2 regions of the Arthrobacter sp. UYCu511 genome follow, and region 2 is predicted to be linked to the other one. Evidence: riboswitches for the same ligand, from Rfam matches in the RefSeq annotation. Region 2 holds a riboswitch; the other holds the start of a gene.

Region 1 (4,445 bases), on a different contig from region 2:
GCGCGTTCAGCAGCGCAAACGCGGCATCCTTGCGAGTACCCGACACTGGCTGAGCCAGCTCAAATGTCAGCACCGTGCCTCCGGCCTTCATTTGCTTTTTGGCCAAATCATACTGCGGGTGGGACGGCAGATGCGGGTACAGCACGCGTGCCACCTGCGGTTGGGCTTCAAGGAATTCTCCGAGTGCCAAGGCATTGCTGCACGAGTGTGTAACCCGCAGATTCATGGTTTCCAGGCCCTTGGTGAGCACCCATGCGTTGAACGCGGAGAGCGCCGGGCCCGTGTGGCGCATCAGGTTCTTGACGGGCCCTTCGATGAACTCCTTGGTGCCGAGGATTGCGCCACCCAACACCCGGCCCTGGCCATCAATGTGCTTGGTGCCCGAATAGACGATGATGTCCGCGCCGAAATCGCCGCAACGCTGCAACAAGGGAGTTGCGAAGACGTTGTCGGCCACCACCTGCGCGCCAGCGGTATGAGCTAGATCGCACACAGCTGCCACGTCAATGATTTCCTGCATGGGGTTCGACGGTGACTCGAAGAAAACGGCCGTGGTGGGCACCGATAAGGCCTCGCGCCACTGATCCAGTTCCGGCCCGTCAACAAATACGGTCTCCACACCCCACCGCGGCAGCAGCTCATTCAGAATCACAAAGCAGGAGCCGAACAGGGACCGTGCTGCCACCACTCGGTCCCCGGCTGCTAATAAGGCACCCAAGGCGGTGAATACGGCTGACATGCCCGACGCCGTCGCAAAGCACGCCTCTTTTCCTTCCAACAGCCGCAGCCGTTCCTGGAAGGTTGCCACGCTCGGGTTGCCGTAGCGCGAATACACGAAGCGGTCCACCTCGCCCGTGAACGCCTGCTCGGCAGCTTCCGCCGATTCGTAGACAAATCCGGAGTTCAAAAAGAGGGCTTCGGAGGTTTCTTGAAAATTGCTGCGGTCAAGCCCGCCGCGTACCGCCTGGGTGTCCTGCCCCCAAGTGGCTGCGTGCTCATTAAAGTTGCTCAATGATATTTCCTTAGCGCCAGGGGAGGTTGCGGTTCTTCCAGCCGTTGAGAATCCGATCTCCGTAGGGATCAGTTTCTCCTTCAAAGCCTTCAAGTACGTTGTAGGCGGTGTACCCGGCGGCTGTGGCTGCTTCGGCGGCGGCAATAGAGCGGGCACCGGAGCGGCACAGCACTATCAGCTGCTTTTCCGGGGGTACTGCTGCCGCCAGCTCTGCCAGAAAATCAGGGTTGCGGGCGCCCGCGGCGAGATTCCACTGGATAAAAACCGGTTCTGATTTCAGCGTTGAGGTGTCGGGGACGCCAATGTGTGCCCATTCGCCCGCTGTCCGTACATCCACGAGTGTTGCCCCCGCGGCTACAGCTTCCCAGGCTGCGCCCGGGCTCACATCTCCCGCGTAGCTCATGCGATGCCCTCGCCATCAAACTCAAGTTCGGCGTCGAGATCATCCACGGCAGTGGCGACGGCGGCATCGCTGCTGGCCACGGCCTGCGGAAGAATCACGGCCTGCGCGCAAATGACGCTGGTGCCGTTGTAGGTGAGGGCGGGGCCGCCGTGCAGCACATAGCCGTCGGCAAGGGCGGTGGAAATGCGCTCGCAAAAAGAGCGGTCATCAGGGCCGGTGATGAGCCGGTAGGCCAGGGGGGATTCGTCCGCGGTCATGGTTCTCTCCTCATTGCAAATGGCTGCGCGTTGCAAACGGGAGCTGGTGGCAGTTGACGAAGAGTTGGTTGTAAATGTCCGCTCTTGAGCCCGCACCACAAGGAAAGTTCACGCTTGCAAACGCCAGCCTAGGTAGCTGGTTTGCCGAGTAGTCACCTGAGGCACCCCGCCGGAAAGAGGGTTGCCGGCCAGCAAGTCAGGGCTTAACGCTGGCACTCATTACTCACCTTGAAAGTAGCACACCACGTGCCGGGTCCGGTGAAGAACCTGCCAGTGTGCACAAACATGACGGCGACACCCAGATATCCGTTCACATGGTGGCGGGACGGACCTGATATCTCTGCCGCGTCCATGACATGATGAAACCCATGACAACTCGGCGATTGTTGGCGGCACTACGGTTTCTCTTCGGCGCGTTCACTCTTGTGGCAGTGGGCATCCAATTTGGCATTCACCTGAGCCACGGTTTCAACGTGTTGAACTTCTTCAGCTACTTCACGAACCTGTCCAATATTCTTGCCGCCGCCGTCCTGCTCACGGAGTCAGTACTGACCTGGCGCGGGAAGGAGCTGGGCCCGGCTTGGCAGGTTCTGCGGTGCGTATCGGTGGTGTGCATGGCCCTGGTGGGGATCGTGTTCACCGCCCTGTTGCGCGAGGTGGATCTCGGCGCGCTCCTGCCCTGGATCAATACCTGGCTGCACTACATCATGCCCATTGCGGTTGTCGCGGATTGGTTGATCCAACCGCCGCGCCGGCCCATCCCGCTGACCCGGTTGGGTGTTGCAGTGCTGTTTCCGCTGGCATATTTGGCCTATTCCCTGATTCGGGGCGCCGCCACGGACTGGTACGCCTATCCCTTCTTGAACCCCGGCAACGGGGGCTACGGCGCCGTGCTGCTCAGTTGTGTGGGGATCGCGGTAGCCTTCCTGATCGCCAGCGCGGTGCTGATTCTTCTGGGCAACAAGCTCCGCCCGCTTGTTAGGCCTGTGCCCAGCGGTCAGTCGAACTGATGTGTTTACAACGTGGTGGCCAGGAGCGCCGATAGTTCCGCCGTAAGCTCGGCTCGGATGGCGGCCGTGCCGATTTCCTTCCCGTCAATGGTGGTCACGGGCGCCAGTAGCCGCAGGCTGGAAATGAGCCACACGGCGTCGGCATCCAGCAGATCGGCAGGTGTTAGTGGACCGTAACCCAGCTCCCACCCGGCTTCCTGCGCAGCTGCGAACAGTGCGCCCTGCGTGGTGCCGGGCAGTATCCCGGTGTCCAAATGCGGGGTGATGAGCCGCTTGAGCGGTACGCCGGAATCGTCACTAACGTGTGCTAGAAGAACTGACGATGTGGGCCCTTCCAACACGAGCCCGTCACCGCTGGTGAAGATCACGTCATCCGCGCCCTGGTGGTGTGCGTGCCGAAGTGCGGCCATGTTCACGGCGTAGGAGAGTGTTTTGGCGCCCATCAAAAGCCAAGGGGCACGGGCTGCAATATCGCTGTCATAGCCACGCTCCAACAAGAGCACGGCCAAGCCCTTCTCCCGCTGGGCAGCCAACGAGGCGGACACCGGGCTGACCGTGACCCACGCTGTGGGGGAGTTGGCGCCCTCGGGGCCTCGGGTAGCGATAAGGCGAACCACGCACTGGCGAGATTCGTTGCTTGCACCGTGGTCTGCGGAATCCTCTGGTGCCCCGGCAGCATAAGCTGTGAGCGCCGTCGTAATTGCCGCCTGCCACACCCCGGCGTCAGGGATGAGTAGGTCCATGGTGCTGGCCGAGACGGCAAGGCGATCTAAATGAGCCCGGATTTTGCGTGGCTCCCCATCAATAGCGAGCATGGATTCAAAGATCCCGTCACCGCGGGTGAGCCCCTGATCCGTAACCAGAATGTTGGGAACGGTGGCGTCTGCAACGCGGCCGGCCGGGTGGGCGGGGTCCAAGAAAACCAGAGTTGTCATGACTGAGATCTTATCCCCACCCGCTCCCTGCCCTCGTGCCTCGGTCTGGGTCCCTCGCAGTCGTACTAGCGTGTGAGGGACTTGCCGAAGGTGAAGGCACGGACCAGGCCCACCACACCCAAGATGATCAGCATGATGGCTGTTATCAGCAACAGCCATTGTGCGGTCCAGACGGGAACAGCGAGCACCGTGATGCCGGCTACCACGCTGATGGCGCCGAACACGATGGCCCAGGTGCGGGTGGGGCCCTTGCCGGCTTCGGCCATGGCGATGATGCCTTCAATAATCCAGCCGATGCCGATCATGATGACGGTGAATACCAGCAGGAGCTCGCCCGTCGCGGCCGAGTTACGCAGGGCGATGATGCCGGCAACCATCACGAACAGGCCCAAGAGAACATCCAGGATCCGCATCCCGGCGGAAAGGCTGTGGCTAAAGATGCCAACAGCTACCTTGATACCACCAGTGATGAGGAAGTTGATGCCTAAGATTACGGCCACCACAGCCAGAGTCTTGGTGGGCCACAACAGCAGGATAATACCGAGAACCAAGGCCGCAACGCCGCTAATGGCAAAGGCTAGGCGCAAACCCTTTACTGCCTTCTCCGTGATTTTTTGCGGATCTAAGGCAAAAACGTCCATGCTGACGGTTGGATTGTTTGAGCTGCTCATGGCGCTACATCCTCACTTCGGGAAGTTCAAATTATGCTCAGCATAGCCGCAGCACCTCACCCGAGCACAGCAAGTCACAGCTGGCGCACGTCACACGGCCAGCGTTGCGAGTGGGCCTGTGCGAAAGAGCCGTTAGGCTATTGTCACTCGCGGCTGA
Region 2 (4,445 bases):
TGCCGGCGCCCGAGCCATCCTGATTGAACGTGCTGGTCAGGACGCGGTTTTGGTGGGCGAGCTGCGTGAACGGCTCTGGAAAACTGGCCGGCTGCGGTCCTCCGTCAAGGCGGGCAAGAGCTCCGACGGGGAGAAGTTCAAGGACTATTTTGACTTCGCACAGCCGCCGCACACCCTGCCCAGCCACCGGGTATTGGCCCTGTTGCGCGGTGAAAAAGAGGGTGTGCTCTCACTGGATTTGGCAGAGGGTGATACCCGCGATGCAGACGCTCAAGTGCAGGCCCGCGCCAAGTATGAAAACGCCGTGGCCCACTCACTTGGCATTGCCGAATCCGGCCGCGCTGCCGACTCCTGGCTCGTGACCAGTGCCAAGCTGGCGTGGCGCACACGCATCCTGACCCGCCTCTCGGTGGACCTGCGCGTGCGCTTGTTCCAGAGTGCAGAAGAGGAATCAGTGCGGGTCTTTGCTGCAAACCTGCGCGATGTTCTGCTCGCCGCCCCGGCCGGAAACCGCTCCACCTTGGGCCTTGATCCGGGCCTGCGCACAGGTACCAAGGTGGCGCTCGTGGACGGGACCGGCAAAGTAGCGGCAACGGATACCATTTACCCGCACGCACCGGTAAATCGCTGGAACGAATCCCTGGCAACCCTGGTATCACTGGCGCAAAGGTATGACGTTGAGTTGATTGCTATTGGCAACGGCACGGCGAGCCGTGAAACTGACAGGTTGGCCACTGAACTTGTGGCTGAGCTCAAGCGGATCAATCCCGAGCGAAAGGTCACCAAGCTGGTGGTCTCCGAAGCTGGCGCGTCCGTCTATTCGGCGTCCGCCTTGGCTAGTGCCGAACTGCCTGGCATGGATGTGTCTTTGCGCGGCGCTGTCTCGATTGCTCGCCGGCTACAGGACCCGCTGGCCGAACTGGTCAAGATCGAACCCAAATCCATTGGGGTGGGGCAGTATCAGCATGATCTGACGCCGGCCAAGCTGGACCGCTCCCTCGACGCCGTCGTAGAAGACTGTGTCAACGCCGTGGGGGTGGACCTGAATACTGCTTCACCTGCGTTGTTGGCGAGGGTGGCCGGAGTGGGTCCCTTGTTGAGCGAGAATATTGTGGCTCACAGGAACCAGCACGGGCCCTTCAGCAAGCGGCGCGAACTGCTCAAGGTGGCGCGGTTGGGGCCCAAGGCTTTTGAGCAGTGTGCCGGGTTCCTGCGGATCACCGGGGGAGCGGAGCCGCTGGATGCCTCCAGTGTGCACCCTGAAGCGTACGGTGTGGCACGTAAAATCCTCGCTGCAGTGGGTGCAGGGGCCCACGATATTGCCGGAGGCGTTGGGGCCGTGGGTGGCGTGAACCCGGCCGACTTCGTGGACGGTGACTTTGGTCTGCCCACGGTTGCTGACATCATCTCCGAGTTGCAAAAGCCTGGCCGTGATCCCCGGCCCCGTTTTGAGACTGCCACCTTTGCTGAGGGCATTGAGAAGATCACCGATCTGCGCCCCGGCATGATTCTAGAAGGCACCGTGTCGAACGTGGCCGCCTTCGGAGCCTTCGTCGATATTGGTGTCCACCAGGACGGGCTGGTCCACGTCTCAGCCATGAGCAACAGCTTCGTTTCGGACCCGCACACCGTGGTTAAATCCGGTCAAGTGGTGCGGGTGAAGGTTCTAGAAGTTGAGCCCGAGCGCAAACGCATCTCCTTGACGCTGCGCCTTGATGATCAAGCCGGGGAGAGGAACGCCAAGCCCGACGCCGGCTCCCGCGCGTTAGGAGGTCCCTCACCTGCGCGCAGTGCGCCCCAAAGTGGCAACCCGGCGGCCAAGAGTGGCGGCCCGGCTCCGAAGAGTGGAGCTAGCGGCCAGCGCCGGCAGGGGAATCCGGGATCGCAGGGCCGCCAAGGCGGGCAGCCCCGGGATAGAGGGACGGGCACCTCCACCAATACGGCTAATACCACCAACACAGCCAGTACAGCCATGGCAGAAGCCCTGCGCCGCGCAGGCCTAGGAAAGTAATCACTCGCTTACCGGCCAGCCCGGTCAAGCCAGTGGAAAATGATCCCGATCTACACCCGAAACCCTGCCGGGCGCCGTGCAGGGGGAAAAATCTCTCCAATATCAGTGACTAATTCGCCCTAAAGCTCTCTCTTGCGCAAATTCCACGCAAATATTCGCAAAAAGTCATAAACTCGTCATATTCTTGCGAAATCTTGGGCATTCTTTCACACTGGAGGCAGGTCATGAGTGTCAGCGAATAGCCCCGGCTTGCTGACCGGCAACCCTCCTTCCGCGGCGGGGTGCCCCGGGTGAAGACCTGGCACCGAACCATCCGGTTTGAGGTGCAAGCGCGGGCCATATCCGTTCAGGCCCTTCCCGCATGGCGCGGTGGAGGGCCTTTGCCGTAGGCCTCTAGTGTGAAGGAAACAACCATGAGCAACGGTTGGTCATTTGAAACCCGTCAGATCCACGTAGGTCAGGAGCCCGACGCCACCACCGGCGCCCGTGCCCTCCCCATTTATCAGACCACGTCTTTCGTCTTCCCGTCCGCAGAGAGCGCTGCCGCCCGCTTCGCGTTGACCGAGTTGGAGCCCATCTACACGCGCCTGGGCAATCCCACCACGTCCGTTGTTGAAGACCGCATCGCGAGCCTTGAAGGCGGCGTTGGTGCGCTGATGCTGGCCTCGGGGCAGGCCGCCACCACGTTCGCCATCTTGAACATTGCCGAGTCCGGGGACCATATTGTCTCCAGCCCCAGCGTGTACGGTGGCACGTTCAACCTGCTGGCCCACACGCTGAAGAAGCTCGGCATTGAGGTCACCTTCGTTGCCGATCCCGATAACCTGGATCAGTGGCGTGCCGCCGTGCAGCCCAATACCAAGGCCTTCTTCGGCGAGACGGTCTCCAACCCGCGCCAGGACGTCCTTGACCTGGAAAACATCAGCGCGATTGCCCACGAGGCCGGTGTGCCGCTGATTGTGGACAATACTCTGGCCACCCCGTACCTGATCCGCCCGCTGGAATGGGGTGCGGACATTGTCATCCACTCCGCCACCAAGTACCTCGGCGGGCACGGTACGGCCATTGGCGGGGTAATAGTTGACGGCGGCAAGTTTGATTTCGCTGCAAACCCGGAGAAGTTCCCCGGCTTCAACACCCCGGATGAAAGCTACAACGGTCTGGTCTATGCCCGTGACTTGGGTGTGGGCTGCGCACTAGGTGCCAATCTCGCTTACATTCTCAAGGCTCGTGTGCAGTTGCTGCGTGACCTGGGAGCAGCAATTTCCCCGTTCAACGCCTTCCTGATCGCTCAGGGCATCGAGACGCTGAGCCTGCGCGTGGAACGGCACGTCAGCAACGCCGTCACGGTGGCACAGTGGCTGGAAGGAAATGAAAACGTGGAGGCTGTGGCCTACGCGGGCATTCCCTCCAGCCCTTGGTTTGAGCGCGGTCGCAAGTACGGCCCCAACGGCACTGGTGCCATCATCGGTTTTGACATCTTGGGAGGGCTCGAGGCTGGCAAGCGTTTTGTTGACGGCCTAGAGCTGCACTCGCTGGTGGCTAACTTAGGTGATGTGCGTTCCCTCGTCATCCACCCCGCTTCCACCACCCACGCCCAGCTCACGCCGGAGCAGCAACTGGCCGCAGGTGTACGGCCGGGTCTGGTGCGCTTGTCGGTGGGTTTGGAAAATGTTGCAGACATCATCGCTGACCTTGAAGCCGGGTTCCGCGCCGCAAAATCGGCGTGATCCGCGTGGGACGGGCTGTGGATAAGGGCTTGTTGTCCTCGGGGTTCGCTGCTGCCGCGGCGCAACCTGTTGGTGAGGACTTCTGTGCAGCTGTGGGACAAGGCGGAGGTGTGTTGCGCTCGATCGAGATCGGCGCCCTTCCCCTAGAGGCCGGGGGCGTGCTGCCCTCGGTGACCATGGCTTTTGAATGCTGGGGGACATTGAACGCCGCCGGTGACAATGCCGTGCTGATCCAACATGCCTTGACCGGAAGCACGCACGTCAGCAGAGGCGAGTCCGAGGAAGATGGTTGGTGGGAAGGCCTCGTTGGCCCCGGCGCCGTTATTGACACCAACAAGTACTTTGTGGTGTGCGCCAACATGCTGGGCGGCTGTTACGGAACCACCGGCCCCTCCAGTATTGCGGAGGACGGCAAACCCTACGGTTCCCGGTTCCCCTTCATCACCATCCGTGATTCTGTCGAGGCCGAGGCCCGGTTGTCGTCGCGCCTGGGCGTCACCTCGTGGCATGCGGTCATTGGCGGTTCCATGGGCGGTGCCCGTGCACTGGAGTGGGCGCTCATGTACCCCGAAAAGGTGCGCCGCTGCGCCGTCGTCGCTTCCTGTGCCTCCAGCACGGCCGAGCAAATTGCCTTCGCCCAGGCCCAGGTGCTGGCCATCCGGCAGGATCCGCATTTTGTTGGCGGCGACTATTACGACGGCGCT

Evidence for each region. A riboswitch is a leader RNA that binds a small molecule or an ion and turns the genes downstream of it on or off. The one in region 2 is predicted to bind S-adenosylmethionine.
Region 1: it holds a riboswitch for S-adenosylmethionine, as region 2 does, so the genes downstream of both, ABIB48_RS04955 (DUF1737 domain-containing protein) here and ABIB48_RS06640 (bifunctional o-acetylhomoserine/o-acetylserine sulfhydrylase) in region 2, are expected to answer to the same signal.

The regions. Positions count from the first base shown of each region.
Region 1 covers NZ_JBEPPB010000002.1:363,372-367,816, reverse strand. Annotated here, with positions in the region: gene ABIB48_RS04965 (O-succinylhomoserine sulfhydrylase) at 1-1,012, opposite strand, end outside; gene ABIB48_RS04960 (rhodanese-like domain-containing protein) at 1,023-1,415, opposite strand; gene ABIB48_RS04955 (DUF1737 domain-containing protein) at 1,412-1,672, opposite strand; SAM riboswitch class IV at 1,778-1,896, opposite strand; gene ABIB48_RS04950 (Pr6Pr family membrane protein) at 2,041-2,682, shown strand; gene ABIB48_RS04945 (aminodeoxychorismate lyase) at 2,688-3,617, opposite strand; gene ABIB48_RS04940 (HdeD family acid-resistance protein) at 3,683-4,288, opposite strand.
Region 2 covers NZ_JBEPPB010000003.1:206,629-211,073, reverse strand. Annotated here, with positions in the region: gene ABIB48_RS06645 (Tex family protein) at 1-2,011, shown strand, start outside; SAM riboswitch class IV at 2,232-2,349, shown strand; gene ABIB48_RS06640 (bifunctional o-acetylhomoserine/o-acetylserine sulfhydrylase) at 2,425-3,741, shown strand; gene metX (homoserine O-acetyltransferase MetX) at 3,834-4,445, shown strand, end outside.